One region of the Vibrio sp. TBV020 genome, then DNA from elsewhere that is predicted to be linked to it. Evidence: predicted binding sites of a transcription regulator. Region 1 holds the regulator's gene; each other region holds the start of a gene.
What was found. Region 1 encodes CRP, which controls carbon source genes, mostly activating them, when cyclic AMP is high. Its sites were predicted from a motif close to TGTGANNNNNNTCACA; they were not measured.

Region 1 (5,532 bases):
CAAGTTGAACAGGCCGTATCAGCAGCGCGTAGCGCATTTGTTGGCTGGAAGAAAATGAGCTTTGCTGAACGCGAAGCGATTGTTCTAGCTTTTGCTGAGAAAGTGAAAGAGAACAGCGAGCAAATTGCTGAAATCATCGCTAAAGAAACTGGTAAGCCGATTTGGGAAACGCGCACTGAAGCGGCCGCTATGGCTGGCAAAATTGCGATTTCTATCCGTGCTTACCATGACCGTACTGGTGAAGCGCAGAGAGAAGCTGCAGGTAACCAGATTGTACTTCGCCACCGACCTCTGGGTGTAATGGCAGTATTTGGTCCATATAACTTCCCTGGTCACTTGCCAAATGGTCACATTGTTCCGGCGCTTCTTGCTGGTAATACCGTAGTATTCAAACCATCAGAGCAAACCCCGTTAACGGGTGAGTTCGCGATGAAGCTGTGGGATCAGGTTGGTCTACCTAAAGGGGTAATCAACCTTGTACAAGGTGCGAAAGAAACAGGTATCGCACTGGCTGATTCTAAGGGGCTTGATGGTGTGCTATTCACAGGTAGTGCGAATACAGGTCATATCCTTCACAAACAGTTTGCAGGCCAACCGGGTAAAATGTTGGCACTAGAGATGGGTGGTAATAACCCAATGGTTATCTCTGAAAACTACGGTGAAGTCGATGCAACGGTCTACACCATTATCCAATCGGCATTTATCAGTGCCGGTCAACGTTGTACTTGTGCTCGTCGTCTGTATGTTCCAGTCGGTGAGAAAGGTGACCTACTAGTAAGCAAGCTAGTAGAAGCGACGAACAAGATTCGTGTTGATCAGCCATTCGCTGAACCTGCGCCATTCATGGGACCGCAGATCTCTAAAGCTGCGGCTGACTTTATCCTTGCAGCACAATCCAATCTGCAAAAACTGGGTGGTCAGAGTTTGATTGAAGCACAGGCAGGTGAAGCAGCATTTGTGACGCCTGGCATTATCGATGTGACAGCGATTGCTGAATTGCCTGATGAAGAGTACTTCGGTCCATTGCTGCAAGTCGTTCGTTACCAAGGTTTAGAAAAAGCAGTCGAGCTAGCAAACGATACACGTTTTGGCTTATCCGCTGGTCTAGTTTCTACTGACGATGGCGAGTGGGAATATTTTGTTGACCATATCCGAGCGGGTATCGTGAACCGTAACCGTCAGCTAACGGGCGCAAGTGGTGATGCACCATTTGGTGGTCCTGGTGCGTCGGGCAACTTACGACCAAGTGCTTACTATGCAGCAGACTACTGTGCTTACCCAATGGCATCGATGGAAGGCGGAGAAACGATTCTTCCTGCGACCTTGAGCCCAGGGGTAGAGCTATAAAAATATTAGGTCAGTAAGAACCTAAATTAAGGGAATTCCCTTCTTCCTCCCTGAGCAGGGAGGTTTTAACGTCACAGGTTGAAGGCTATCAAACTGATTATCTGGACAAGTCGGTTTGGTAGCCTCTTTTATACCAAAAATTAAACGAATAACGATAACAACGACCTAACTCTATAACGTAAACAACCCCATACAAGGAGGCGTTATGACGCCAGATGTTTTATTCCAACAGTTATGGACGGACTATATTCAACGCTTGTGTCCTTCTGCTGAAAAAGTGCATCAACTTCTACAAGAAGATGAGGCTCTCATCAATGACCATATTGCTCTGCGAACCTTTAATATTGAGCCATTAGGTATTGCAACACTGGCTCAGCCTTTCTTGGATGCTGGCTATAAACCATGTGGTGATTATGAGTTTGAAAGCAAGAAGCTGGTGGCTAAGCATTTTGAACATCCTGATCCTAAACAACCTAAAGTGTTTATCAGTGAGCTTAAAGTGAATGAGTGTTCTGACGAGCTTCAGGCGATCGTTGCCAAGCTTGTAGAGCAATTGGACACCCATGATCTAAAAGGTGCTGACTTCCTGTGGGGTGGCCGTTTATGGGAGTTGAGTTATCAAGATTTCCAAACGCTAGCGAAAGAGAGTGAATACGCTTCTTGGCTCGCAGCACATGGTTACGGTGCGAACCACTTTACTGTGAGTGTGAATCAATTGAACGCCTTTGATGAAGTGAAAGGTGTTAATGATCATCTTCGCCAAGCTGGTTTCACTATCAATGAATCGGGCGGTGAAGTGAAAGGCTCTCCAGATGTATTGCTAGAGCAATCTTCTACTATGGCTGACAAAGTCGCAGTGTCATTTGCTGAAGGAACGGAAATCATTCCTGGTGGTTTTTATGAATTTGCTAAGCGCTACCCAATGGCGAATGGTGAGTTGTACCCAGGATTTGTAGCAGCATCTGCAGATAAGATTTTTGAAAGTACCAACGGATAAAAAGCAGAAGTGAAAACGGCTTTGCCCCTAGGGAGATAGACGTCATTCCATAGACCGACGCAGGAGGGAGTAGGGAATCTTCATCGGTTGGCTTTCTTGCTTGCAGAGATCCCCAACTCAGTCGTCCCTCCTTCTCGGGGATGACGCAAATAAACAAAAAAGCCACCAATGTCTCCATTGGTGGCTTTTAAATTTTTTAAACGTTAATTGGGATTAACGAGTACCGTATACCACGATAGTTTTACCGTGTGCAGAAATTAGGTTCTGCTCTTCTAGCATCTTCAGGATACGACCTACTGTCTCACGTGAACAGCCAACAATCTGACCGATCTCTTGACGAGTGATCTTGATTTGCATGCCGTCTGGGTGAGTCATCGCATCAGGTTGCTTCGCTAGGTTTAGTAGCGTTTGAGCGATACGGCCAGTAACGTCTAGGAATGCTAGGTCACCCACTTTTTGGCTAGTCACTTGTAGGCGGCTTGCCATTTGCGCAGAAAGGCGCATTAGGATGTCTGGGTTAACTTGGATTAGCTGACGGAATTTCTTGAAAGAGATTTCCGCTACTTCACAAGGAGATTTAGCACGAACCCAAGCAGTACGCTCTTGATCTTCTTCGAATAGACCAAGCTCACCGATGAAATCACCTTGGTTTAGGTAAGAAAGGATCATTTCCTTACCTTCTTCGTCCTTGATAAGAACCGCAACAGAGCCTTTAACGATGTAGTACAACGTCTCAGCTTTTTCGCCCGCGTGAATTAGCGTGCTTTTTGATGGGTACTTATGAATATGACAGTGTGAAAGGAACCACTCTAATGTTGGGTCGGTTTGAGGTTTACCTAGAACCATAATATCTCACTTCCTCTGCAGGGTACGCTTGTCGCTTTCCATGTTTTAGCAAAGCCTTAAATAGGCTTACTAGGATAAGAGCACTTTACAAATGCTGCAAGCTATCTTGTGTTTCGGTAAGAAATAGTATCCTTTTTCGAAAACGATTTCTTGATTTTAATCGGGTCAAGCGGTGTATTTACTACGCAAAACTGTGCACATGATCACGGTATGAAAAGTAATCGCGTTCTAGCCATGAGTATTAGCCAATTTTCCCGGTTTCGATGAGTTGTTGAAGAATAGGGCGTACGATTAATTCCATCGCAAAACTCATCTTGCCACCAGGGACAACAATGGTGTTATGACGGGACATAAACGAACCATCAATCATTGCGAGTAAATATGGGAAATCGACATTCTTGATACCACGCAAGCGGATCACGACAAAGCTCTCATCTAAGCTAGGGATTCCTTTCGCATTAAGTGGGTTAGAAGTATCGACGGTTGGTACGCGCTGAAAGTTAATATGAGTACGAGAAAACTGCGGTGTGATGTAGTTTAGGTAATCATCCATTGAGCGAACAATGGAGTCCATTACCGCTTCACGAGAATGGCCTCTATCACGGGTATCGCGTACGAACTTTTGAATCCATTCAAGGTTTACGATGGGTACCATGCCAATCAGAAAATCGACATGTTGAGCTACGTTGACATCACCATCGACTACGCCACCATGAAGACCTTCGTAGAATAGTACATCTGAGTTTTCTGGTAAGTCTTGCCAAGGAGTAAATGTACCTGGCATTTGATTGTAAGGGACGGCTTCGTCAAAGGTGTGTAGATAGCGACGAACTTGGCCTATACCTTCTTGTCCATATTTACGGAAGAACTCAGCTAACCCACCAAAGTCATTCGCCTGTGGACCAAAATAGCTAATGTGGCGGCCTTGTTCTCGAGCTTTACGGATCTCTACATCCATTTCTGGACGGGTGAAGCGGTGAAAACTATCGCCCTCAACCCATGCAGGTTTGACGTTCATCATGTTGAACATCTTGCGGAAAGCTTCAGAGGTAGTGGTAGTTCCGGCACCGGAAGAACCAGTAACGGCAATAATTGGGTGTTTTGCTGACATGACAAACCTTGTCTGAGAATACGTTCCTGTAATCGACGCCCACTATAACACGCTTTAATGGGGCGTCACTGTATGCGGTTCTCTAAAATTTATTTTTGAGTTGGATATCGACCGTTTCATGCAATTCAGAGAAAACAACGACTGCTTCACCGGACTCAAGCTGCTTCTTGATTTGGTCGATTTTACTTTGTAGCGAGACCTCGATAGCACCATAGTCAGTGCCTTCGCGTAGGACGAATTCTTTGATTAAGTTATCCAGTGTGTCCGGGTCAATTTGTTGCCAAGGAACAATCATAAATACCTCTAGATTTTATGTTCGTTGTAGACGCTGGGTATTATGCCGAAACTGCCAGACTTTCATAGTAGGCGGGCAACGCTTCTTCTAACCAAAAACGGGGCTTTATTGCACTACCAGTGACAAAACCGACGTGTCCACCTTGCTCGAAAAGGCGGTAGTCGATGTTATCCGGCAAGACATATTTGGGGATCACCGCATCGGTCATAAAAGGATCGTCTTTAGCATGAATGATCTGGGTTGGAAGAGTGATCTCTTTTAAGCGATGAATCCCAGAGCATTTATGGTAGTAATCCTCTGCATCTTTGAAACCGTGCAGGGGAGCGGTAATCAAATCATCAAACTCATACAATCTCGTGACTCGTTTGATGCTGTGATAGCTCAGGCCTAACTCGCCTTTCAGCAGATGTTGTTTTTGCAGTGCGCTCTTTTTTAGCGAGGTGAGCAGATAGCTCTTGTAGAGTTTTGAAAAGCCTTGCTCGATTCGTTCTGAACAAGCAGAAAGATCGAGTGGCGCAGAGACAATGGTGGCAGCATCAAGTAAGGGCTCTTCACTATATTTGGCTAAATAGTTGGCCAACATATTGCCACCTAATGAGATACCTACCGCGACTTTGGTTTGGTTAGGGAATAATTGATTGAGGTATTCCAAGAAGAATCGCGCATCTTCGACTTCACCTGAATGATAAGCGCGAGCCAGTTTATTTGGTTTGCCACTACAACCACGAAAATGCATCATGACCGATAGCCAACCTTGTTTGGCAAAAGCATTCATTAGACCGTTGGCATATGGGCTATAGAAGCAGCCTTCTAACCCGTGGAACAACACAAAAATTGGCTTATCAGTCTTTGCCTCGTCTTGGTTGCTTTGATTGATGTCTTCGCTCCATGCAATATCGAGAAAGTCCCCATCAGGGGTATCGAGTGTTTGCCACA
Region 2 (5,532 bases), on a different contig from region 1:
AAGCTGGATTTCAACTTCATCAACGAGAGCAGATTGCTCGAGGGCATTTATCCAATATTGCTGCGCAGAGTAATACTTTGCTTGTCCCCAGTAATGTAGGGCATGGATGTGAAGGATTTCAGGAAGTAGATCGTCTGTATCAAGGGCACTAAGTTTTGTTTGCGCCTCTTTGATGTATTTTAAGCCTTTGCGGTAATCCATACTGCACCATGCACAACGTGACATGATGACTAGAGATTGAATCTCGCCTTCAGGGTAGAGGATTTGCACAGAGCGCGCGGCGCACTGTTCAGCTATTGCCCACACCTTCTCGGGCTCAGATTCTATCTTATCCTTAAGCTGTTCAATTTCGACTTCTAAAAGTCGCTGGCTTTTATCCAATGAATCAATCCTTTACCGCTTAGAGTTCATCTTACATTATGGCATTATATGAATAGACTGCAGATGAACACTATAAAAAGTAATAAAACGGCAACTGTTTAAAGGTATCCGTCACATTACTTACTGTTATGACAGCAGCTCGCGCAACGTTAAAGGTGATTGAGTCAACTCCAAGGCTTGTGCGGCTGTCTTGCCGTTCTTATCTTGATAGCACAAATTGTGCCAAGCTCTAAAGATATCAAGCATTGGTAATAGACCACCAGGGCGAAGTTTACGCCTTGGCTCATTGATAAAGCTTTCGAACAAAGTTTGAAAACGGTTTTGGTAAAATTCAGTACGACGAATGGAAGCGCTGCGTAACCAATGCTCAGGCTGGTTGTGGTCTCCTGCTAAATAACAGATCCCTTTGGATGCATTTAGGCCGGAAGTAATGGCCCAGCGATCTCGCCACCACCCCATATGGACGATGTCGATTTTGTTGATACTGTATTCTGGGTTCCAGCCTTGGTCCTCTTCAACGTACATTAGGTCGATATTTTGACGCTGAATTCTAGGCAAGCAGATACTGAGTGCGGCTGAACGTAACACGGGATCTTGAGGAAGGTAGATGGACACTCGGCGTTCTTCTTGGCACAAATCGAGTACATGTAAGAAGTGTGCATACGAAGTATAGGGCGGACGAATAAGCGCACCCTTGGTCGGATAGTTGAAGACAGTTAAGTTGCCCATAGGGTCTTCAACGTTCCCTCGTGCAAGAATTGTTTGATATTGTTGATCGATACGTTCGCGCAATACCGGAGACGGCGGTGGTGCTGGCATATTAGCTTCAGAGGAATGCTCTCTAGAAACAAATCTAGCAGGATACTTATATGGGTCATGATCCACTTCACCCACAGGCTCTTCACTGGATGAGTAATTGACGTGCTGACAAAGGATGTAGCCGCTATGTGCTTCTCCTGTGGCTATCCAAAGAACACCGTTATTGCTCTTTGGTTGAAGCGATACATAGTGAGAGGCTAATTCATAGCTTGCAGCATGGTTAACCCAGCGAGCATCAAACATCGCAAGCTTTCTTCGACATCGACTCGCGATATGATCAACATGGTCGTAAAACGTCTTTGGATTGATTTCTAGCTTTCGGCAAATTTCGCGAACGGAATAGCCCATAAAAAGCAAACCAAGGAGATTTTCTTGAAAGTGGAGCTTCTTGTTGGCACCTGACCATTTATCGACGAAAGTAGATTGGCAGCATTTACAACGATAACGTTGGCGATCGCCGCTGTAGCCGAAGGCATGGTAAAGGTGTTTATGAGTGTGAACGGATAGACCAAAGTTTGTGCAGTCATCATTTCGACATGCAGGCAAACCGTCACTATGGAGGTGTCTTAATCGGTGAAGCTCATTAAGAACTTCCTGATTGTTAAGTAAGGGGGGGAAAGCACCGCACTCCCGACATACCATCGCAGGTCGTTTAGGGTTCGCATGCTGCACAACGTAACGATGTGCGTCACTCAATCCAAAGTTGTCACACGCCAATGTTTTACAAAAGTTGAGCTGTAAACCGTCTGCTTCCTGTGGCAGTTTGCCAGTTGTCACTATCTCCCCCTCGGGATTATTCTGGCCACCAAGTCAGACTTGGTGGCAAATTGAATCAAATTAGATGTTGATTGCTGTTTCTAGAGCAACTTTCATCATGTCGTTGAATGACTTCTGACGCTCTTCAGAACTTAGTTTCTCACCACGGATGATGTGGTCAGATACTGTTAGAATTGTTAGTGCTTTAGCACCTAGGTCTGCTGCTACGCCGTAGATACCTGCAGCTTCCATATCAACACCTAGAATGCCTAGCTTTTCCATCTTCTCGAAGATGTCTGCTTCAGGTGTGTAGAATAGGTCTGCTGAGAATACATTACCTACTTTTACTGGAACTTCTTGAGCGCGAGCTTGATTAACGGCTTCTTCTAGTAGGCCAAAGTCAGCGATTGCTGCGAAGTCGTGGTCATTAAAGCGGATACGGTTAACTTTAGAGTCTGTTGAAGCACCCATACCGATAACAACGTCCATCAGTTTAACGTCGTCACGTACAGCACCACAGCTACCTACACGAATTACGTTCTTTACACCGTACTCAGCGATTAGTTCGTGCACGTAGATACAGCATGAAGGAATACCCATACCGTGGCCCATTACAGACACTTTCTTACCTTTGTAAGTACCTGTGTAGCCGAACATGTTGCGTACGTCACATACTTGCTTTACATCATCAAGAAAAGTTTCTGCGATGTACTTAGCACGTAGTGGGTCACCTGGCATTAGAACTGTTTCAGCGAAATCACCTGGTTGTGCATTAATGTGTGGGGTTGCCATAGTTATTACTCCGGTTTTACTAGCCAATCATTTCTGATTACTAAATATGTTGACTCTCAAAAATCTGTTGAGGCAATACTAGCCTTATATATCGGTGGTCCATGAGAAGTATGTCACAAAAGAGCAGCAATAAAAGCAATTGTTGTTAGTTAATAACTAAATCTGTTGAAAGTAAAATGGCAATCGATTTGCATAAACGTTTGCTTTTTGAAGTGAACCAAAACCTCTGTTAATTCGTAACTTTCTTTGTGTTGTACAAATTAAAAAATTGTACAGTTTTTAATTGTTATGCTAAAACTTATACAAGAAGTCAGATTGTACAGCTTTAGTTGAGCGAGGAATCAGTTATGGAAAATCAAATTAAGATCGGCATTAGCTCCTGTGTATTGGGTGAGAACGTGCGTTTTGACTCTGGGCATAAAATAAGCAAGTTCGTTACTAAAGAGTTAGCTCCTTACTTGGAATTTGTTCCAGTATGTCCCGAGGTTGGCTCTGGGATGACGGTTCCTCGTCCGACTATACGTCTGATTTCTGACGAAGAGCGTATCGCACTCGTCGAGACTAAAGATCAAACCAAGGACCACACCGAGCAAATGGTTCGTTATTCGAAGCAGAAAGTCTCTGATCTAGAGAAAGAGCAACTTCGTGGGTATATTGTGTGCGCAAAATCTCCAACGTGTGGGATGGAACGTGTAAAGGTGTACAAAAAGCACGGCGCAGAAAATGATGGTGTGGGTTTGTACACTAAAGAACTCATGGAGGCGATGCCATGGCTGCCTGTTGAAGAAGATGGTCGATTGAATGACCCTGTACTTAAAGAGAACTTCATTACTCGCGTTTATACGCTTGATGATTTCTATAACTCTATGGGTGCTGAGCCAACTCGCGGAAAAATCGTCGCTTTCCATTCTCGCTATAAACTGACTTTGATGGCGCATCACCCGGAGTCGTATAAAGAGTTGGGTAAGCTAGTGGCGAATATCGCTGACTATGACATTGACGAGTTCTTTCATTTGTACCGAGTGGGCCTAATGCAAGCAGTGGCGCACCGTGCGAGTCGTAAAAACAATTCCAACGTGTTAATGCACCTTCAAGGGTATTTCAAACGAGATTTAGATAGCCCTGCTAAACAAGAGCTGCGTCAGGTGATTGATGATTATCGAGTGGGCCTACTACCTCTGCTTGCACCTCTTACGCTTATTAAACATTATTTGGCTGCTCATCCAGAACCTTATTTGGAGCAGCAAGCATTTTTAGAACCTTATCCACAGGAGCTACGTTTACGATATGGATTGTGAGAAAAAGTTATACGCGATTCGCGAAGTGGCAGAAATTACAGGTGTAAAGCCGGTGACACTCAGGGCTTGGCAAAGACGATACAACCTCGTCCAACCAGAAAGAACAGATAAAGGGCATCGACTTTACACTGATGAGCATATTGCGCTGATCGGCAATATTCAAAGCTGGCTGAGTAAAGGAGTGCCGATTGGCAAAGTGAAGAAACTTCTTGAAGAAAACGGTGAGCTAGGTGAACCGATTGAATCAGAGACGCAGCAATTAGAAGAGCTTGAGAAACTACTAAGTGCTCTATCTGATTTAAATAAAGGTAAAGCAGAGTCGATTGTGAGTACTGTATTCAAAGAGTATCCGCTTGAAATAGTTGAAAAGCAGTTTATTCAGCCAGCTTACAGTGCATTGAGTGTAGTTCGATATGCTCTAAGAGTTTTACAAGTCGGGCTGCTCGATTCGATTATCGTATCGAGGCTAACTGCAATCATTGAATCAGAAAATAAAGCTGCTCGTTCGGGTAAATGCTTAATAGTGAGTTGTGATTCTAGCAGTAACGTTTCTTCAAGGCTGTGGGCGTTGAAGCTATCCGAACAGGGCCGCCAAGTGGTTATTGTTGATGGTATTGATGACTTCTCTGGTTTGATTGAACATGAAGGGTTGAACAAGTTTCAAACATTAGGCGTTTTTAGTTCTCGCCCGCTGAATGCATCGCAAAAGAGTTCACTAGAGAAAGTGAAGCAGTCTTTTCAAGGTGACTTTATTGGCTCCGAATTTGTAAGCGTTGTATAGAGAGACTTTCTAATGAAGATAGTTTGGTTTCGCCGGGATTTACGTGTTGACGATAATTCCGCGTTAGTTTCTGCGATAGAGTCAGAAGAACCTGTTGTCGCTGTTTATATCGCGACGCCCCAGACATGGCGCAACCACAATCATTCAGCAATTCAAGCGGATCTCATTTTCAGAAGGTTGATTGCTCTTAAACATGAACTTGCGGAGCTTAACATACCACTGTATTACGCGCAGGTAGACACTTTTTCTCTTTCTGCACAGCTCATTGCAAATCTCGCTCTGGAGGTTGGGGCAAGCTCTGTGAGTTTAAACAAAGAGTATGAGTTCAATGAACGAAACCGTGACGGCGAGTTGTTACATCTTCTGAGTCATGCCCAAATTGATGTACATGCTTTTGATGATAAATGTATCTTTCCTCCTGGTTCGGTTAAGAACAAACAAGGTGAATATTTCAAGGTATTTACTCCGTTTAAACGTGCCTATCTAACCAAACTTTACCAATTGTCCTTTGTAGTCAATAAACCGCGCGCATTAAATCAACAGGCAGTCCTTAACTCTGAATTGGTAGAACTCTTTAACGAAGAATCTGTGTTTGATTACCCAAGAGAGCCCAGCGAACATTTCCCAATTGAACGAGAAGAGATCATTAGAAAGCTGAGAGACTTTGTTGCAAACAATGCCGAGGCTTATTCTGACCGACGAGAC
Region 3 (5,532 bases), on a different contig from region 1:
CCAAAACGCGCCTTTTTCTTCAATGAGTCTCCAGTCCCACTTGTAGCCATCTTCAAATGCTAAGTGTAAATTACCATTATCTTGGAACTCCCAAGTGATGGTTTCTGATGTCCCTTTATCAACTTTCGTGTATTTACCAGTACCATCGTCCATCAAGAGCATTTGGCGTTTCTTCTTACCTTTATTGAATGAGAAGACCAATTCCTGATCAACTACCATATCATCAGTAAAGATCTCATAGCCGCCACATTCCATGACTGCCTTATCAAACATCTCTTGAGTGTAACTCGCCCCTGAACCATCACCAGTAGTACAAAGGTTGGATTTTATTGCTTGTTCTTCGGGAGAGGAGGTTGATTGGCAACCCGCTAGAATTGCTACGGAAAGAAAAGTCACTGACGTTATTAGTTTCATATTTAAGCCTCATTCCTTGATTGGTATTGCGCGTTTAGCCTAGTAAATGCTCAATAAGGAAAGACCATAATCTCGAGTTCGTCAAACTCACAAAAGGTACTGGATAGGAAAAAATAAGATTAGCCACTGCAGAAGGCAGTGGCTAATTGGTGTGACAAAGAAGTTAGTACCCCATCAACTGCAGTAGATTCTCTGCAGTTTTTACCGCCTCTTTTCGGTTGGCGATATTGAGCTTTTGGTAGAGATTTCGGATGTGGGTCTTAATTGTTGTGCCCGCGACATCGAGTTCTTGAGCGATTTGCTCATTACTGAAGCCTGAGTAGATTAACCCAAGTACTTGCCACTCACGTTGTGTTAGCGGGCTTGTACGAACCAATTCGGGTATGTTCGGGTGATTTACCAACTTCTCTATGAACTCTTCGTCAAAATGGACTGAGCTGCTGCGCTGAGTGGTTGAAATATCTTTAAGTAGTTGCTGAGTTCGATGGCGTTCTAAATCGTTCAACTCATTGTTCTTACTTAAAGACTCTAAGATATGCCCTACCTTGCTGCCATCAACCAGGAAGTTACCAATAATCCCGGTTTGATTGGTTAAAGAAAGTGCCTGTTTGAGAAGATCACGAGCTGACGCGTCATCTTGCTGTGACGTTGCTAGAACTGCTTCAACAATCAGGTTACGGTTTCTGTCAGTCACGAGTTCATTCTCTTCGGCCTGCTGCTGCAAAAACGTCAGAGTTTCATTGGCATCAGTGTATTTTGCTAAGGCGATTTGAGCACGAGCAATGTTACGCCATTGCAGCTGAGTAAAGTGGTTGCAAGCTTGCTCTGGACGCACAGTGGTTTCTAGCCATTGTTCGATAGAATCAAGGTCATCACGTGCTTGCCAATACAAGATAAGTGAAAGCGAGGCGTTCGCCGTCCAATCTACGTGATAAGTCGACTGTTTAAGTAGGTGAGTGATTTGCTCGATGAACTTACCCGCTTTATCGATTTCTCCTCTACCAATGGCAATTCGCGCTAACATTGAGTAGCTGTGTAAATGCTTACTTGGACTGTGATTACCCAGTATATCTAGCCCCTTGTATGCGCACTCTTCCGCTTCATCTAATCGATTCCAACACCATAAGATTTGTGCACGAATTCGAAGTAAGAACTCATGCAGAGGAACTTGCTGCAGCTGATGTTCTTCGATCAGTTTGAATGCATTGTCTTGAATTTCAAAAGCAGCTTGTACATAACCTTGAGCAATCAAGATTTCGCTTTGCTGCAACATTGCCCATAGAGCTTGATGGTAAACTTGATACTGACGAGCAAGCTTTTCAGTTTGCTGCATCATTGGCAGAGCACGACTTAAATGGCCAAGTACATGATTCACTTCACCGACAACTGAAGTGGCAACGATACGACTGCGGTAAACGGTGCTATCTAACTGACTTAGCGCGAGCTCCGCGAGTTCTAGAGCTTTTTCAGGTTCATTCTGGTTGATGGCAACCTGAGCACGCAGTGCATTGAATTCACCTTGTTCTTTGGTGCTTAGCACAACACTGAACTGAGCCATCTGTTCATCTGCTTTTGACAACAGATCACCGACGTCGTTATATCTGTGTTGGCTCTGAGCTAACCACGCCTGAAGCATGCAAAGTTTTGGTTCACTGTAGAGCTGTTCTGGTGCAAGTGAGTTGATGGCGGTTTCAAGGGATTGAAGTTCACCACCATTAAACATTTTCCAACCAAATTGGCTCAAGATATCGGCCGTGAGTTGGCGATCATTCGCTTCTTGCGCGTGGTGCAGAGCTTGGTGCGGAGAAGAAAGTTTTAACCACGCTTTCGCCGCAGTTTGGTGGAGTTTCTTTTCTTGCTGTGGAATACGCGCGCTGCGTTCGTGGGCTAGAAACTCGGCAAATAGATTGTGGAAGCGATACCAGTTTTGTTCACCTTCAAGTGGGTGAATAAACAGGCCGAAGCGATTCAATGATTCGATCATGCTTAGTGCGTCTTCACGCTCGGTCAGTTCTGATACCAAATAATCGTTGAAGTGATCAAGTACCGAACATTGCAGCAAGAATTGACGTGTTTCTTTGTCAAGTAAATCAAAGACTTCCTCGACTAAGTAGTCCCAGAGATGTGCGTGGTTGAATTCAGAAAAAGACTCGGCGGATTGAGCAAGCGTTTTATGTTGATGCTGGGCTTGCAGCGCGATCAATTGAAGCGCTGAAGGCCAACCTTCGACATAGTTGCGTAAGTTGGTTGCTGTGGTGTCATCAATACCATCGGCCACGCGTTGATTAAAAAATCGTGTGGTTTCTTCAGTATCAAATGCCAGAAGCTCATCACCAATTTCGATCATCAAATCACGTACACGCAGGTTAGCTGTACCTAAAGGCGGCGCTGCTCGGCTAGTAACGACTAAAGTCAGGTTGTCGGGCATGTGCTTTAGGAAAAAGCGCATTGCTTCATGAATATCGTCATCGTTAATTAGATGGTAGTCATCGAGCACCAAGTAGCATTCTTGGTGAAAACTAGAGATCTCGGTGAAGACCTCCCCAAATAAGGAATGGAGGGATGAAAATTGACGCTTTTCTGCCAATTTTTGCGAGTTGGGACAGCTGCCATCAGTCGCTTTGTTTAGTGCTTGAAGCAGGTAGTTCATAAAACGAAACGAATCGTTATCACTGTCATCAATGCTGTACCAACCAACGTGAGATTTGTCTGATAGCCACTGCGCAGCCATGGTGGTTTTGCCATAGCCCGCTGGTGAGCGAAACAATACCAATTTATAGAACGGTGCTTGTTGTAACAGATCTAAAACTCGAGGGCGTACGATTGCGTTATGTAAGCGCCCCGGACGTGTCAATTTAGAAGGAATCCACATCTCTCTATTCCCTTTGTTCCACCAAAGTGTGCCACTAGTGACTCTAGTAGCGGTCTGAGAAAGATGTTACTTGAGAAAAGTGAGGGCAGTTATCAGCCAAAGGTCGGATTTTTGTGTGATTCACAGTTTGTACGGAACTACGCCCTTAAAGTGTGATTTCCGTCACTTTTAGATCTTGGTTTGAATGGGGTGTGAATGCCTGTTTGCACCAAAAAACATGAAATTTGCATCAAATAGTAATTCTTAATGTGATCGAGCGTGCATATTCATCAATTGAGTATTTTGTAAGACACGGAACTTTAATACATCAGATGTAGGGTAAATTCGTTGGCGGTGTGATCTCAATCACCCGGGCTCAGCTGTGTTGAAAATTTAATGAGAGTTAGATCACTGAGTTGCGGGTAGTACGCCCTCTACGCCCTGTGTCCTCCTCCTAATACGCCGTCTAGGTGGGAGGATGTTTCGCAGATTATATCCATGCACGATATGTCTCAGATGGATTAGAACCAATAAGTGAGATTTCTCTAATGAAACCTACGCAACAGAAAAAATTTGATAAAGCCGCATTCCAAGAAAGTGTAAAACAACATTTATCGACCACTTACGCGAAGACCGAAGCAACTGCTACGCCGCGTGATTGGTATTTAGCAATGGGTCGAGCACTCGCTGAGCTCACTACACTAGACCTACTTAAAACTGAGCAAGACCCTAAAATTCAAAGCGCAAAAAGCGTTAACTACCTATCTCTAGAATTCCTAATCGGTCGCCTAACAGGTAACAACCTTATCAGCATGGGTCTGTATGAGCAGATCACAGAGGCGATGGAAGAACTAGGCCACAACCTAACTGACCTACTTGAAGAAGAGCGCGACCCATCATTGGGTAACGGTGGTCTTGGTCGTCTAGCAGCATGTTTCATGGATTCATGTGCGGCACAAGAGTTCCCAACAGTAGGTTACGGTCTGCACTACGAGTACGGCCTATTTAAGCAATCTTTCCAAGATGGCCGCCAAAAAGAAGCGCCAGATGCATGGCGTGGTGTTGAGGGTTACCCATGGGAAGTTGCCCGCCCAGAATTAGCACAAAACATCGGCTTCTACGGTCATGTAAACGTTGAATACGTTGACGGTCGTGAAGTACGTACTTGGGTTCCAGGTATGGAAGTGAAAGCGATGCCTTGGGATCTACCTATCGTTGGCTATGAATCAGACACGGTTTACCCACTACGTCTTTGGGAATGTCAGGCGATTGCCCCGTTCTCATTAGCAAGCTTTAACAACGGTGACTACTTCGAAGCACAGCACGGCCTGATCGATGCTGGTAACATCACAAAAGTACTTTACCCTAATGACAACCACGAGAAAGGCAAGACTCTGCGCTTAATGCAGCAGTACTTCCATGCTGCAGCATCTGTGCGTGATATTTTACGTCGCCATGAAGCGGCAGGTTATTCACTTGCTGATCTACCTAAGCAAGAAACTATTCAGTTAAACGATACGCACCCAACGATTGCGATTCCTGAACTGATGCGCATCCTACTTGATGAGAAAGGTCTGTCTTGGGATAAAGCATGGGAAATCAGCGCAAATACGTTCGCGTACACTAACCACACGCTACTTCCAGAAGCTCTTGAAACTTGGCCTGAGTCGCTAATCCAGCGCCTACTGCCTCGTCACATGGAAATTATCTTTGAAATCAACCACCACTTCTTACAAGACGTTCGTAAAATGTGGCCAGGTGACGGTGAGAAGCAAGCGAAGCTTTCTATCATCCAAGAGGGTTTCAACCGCATGGTTCGCATGGCTAACCTATGTGTGATTGGCTCTTACAAAGTAAACGGTGTAGCGGCGCTTCACTCACAGCTTGTTAAGAAAGACCTGTTCCCAGAGTTCAACGAAATCTTCCCAGGGAAACTGACCAACGTTACAAACGGTATTACGCCGCGTCGTTGGTTGAAGTTCTGTAACCCTGGTCTATCAAATCTAATTACTGACAAGATCGGTAATGAGTGGCCTGCGAAACTAGAACAGCTTGAAGGTATTGCTCAGTTTGCAACAGATGCAGAATTCCAAAAAGAATTCATGGCAGTTAAGAAGCAAAACAAACAGCGCCTTGCTGATTGGGTTCAAGAGAACATGGGTATCGAGCTAGATACTAACGCTATCTTTGACGTTCAAATTAAACGTCTACATGAATACAAGCGTCAGCACCTAGACTTGCTACACATTCTGTCTCTATACCACCGC

Region 2: a site for CRP is predicted at 2,851-2,866, ahead of deoD (purine-nucleoside phosphorylase). Genes of this name have one in related genera too.
Region 3: a site for CRP is predicted at 3,438-3,453, ahead of malT (HTH-type transcriptional regulator MalT). Genes of this name have one in related genera too.

What each region holds. Positions count from the first base shown of each region.
Region 1 is NZ_JBEEAQ010000003.1:446,141-451,672, forward strand. It holds gene astD (succinylglutamate-semialdehyde dehydrogenase) at 1-1,347, shown strand, start outside; gene AAFX28_RS09980 (DUF1338 domain-containing protein) at 1,553-2,344, shown strand; gene crp (cAMP-activated global transcriptional regulator CRP) at 2,558-3,190, opposite strand; gene AAFX28_RS09990 (phosphoribulokinase) at 3,432-4,301, opposite strand; gene AAFX28_RS09995 (YheU family protein) at 4,384-4,596, opposite strand; gene AAFX28_RS10000 (hydrolase) at 4,637-5,532, opposite strand, start outside.
Region 2 is NZ_JBEEAQ010000001.1:1,414,702-1,420,233, forward strand. It holds gene AAFX28_RS06070 (hypothetical protein) at 1-381, opposite strand, end outside; gene AAFX28_RS06075 (lactate dehydrogenase) at 508-1,977, opposite strand; gene deoD (purine-nucleoside phosphorylase) at 2,038-2,748, opposite strand; gene AAFX28_RS06085 (YbgA family protein) at 3,096-4,046, shown strand; gene AAFX28_RS06090 (MerR family transcriptional regulator) at 4,036-4,827, shown strand; gene phrB (deoxyribodipyrimidine photo-lyase) at 4,840-5,532, shown strand, end outside.
Region 3 is NZ_JBEEAQ010000001.1:1,027,945-1,033,476, forward strand. It holds gene AAFX28_RS04365 (hypothetical protein) at 1-414, opposite strand, end outside; gene malT (HTH-type transcriptional regulator MalT) at 578-3,286, opposite strand; gene AAFX28_RS04375 (glycogen/starch/alpha-glucan phosphorylase) at 3,814-5,532, shown strand, end outside.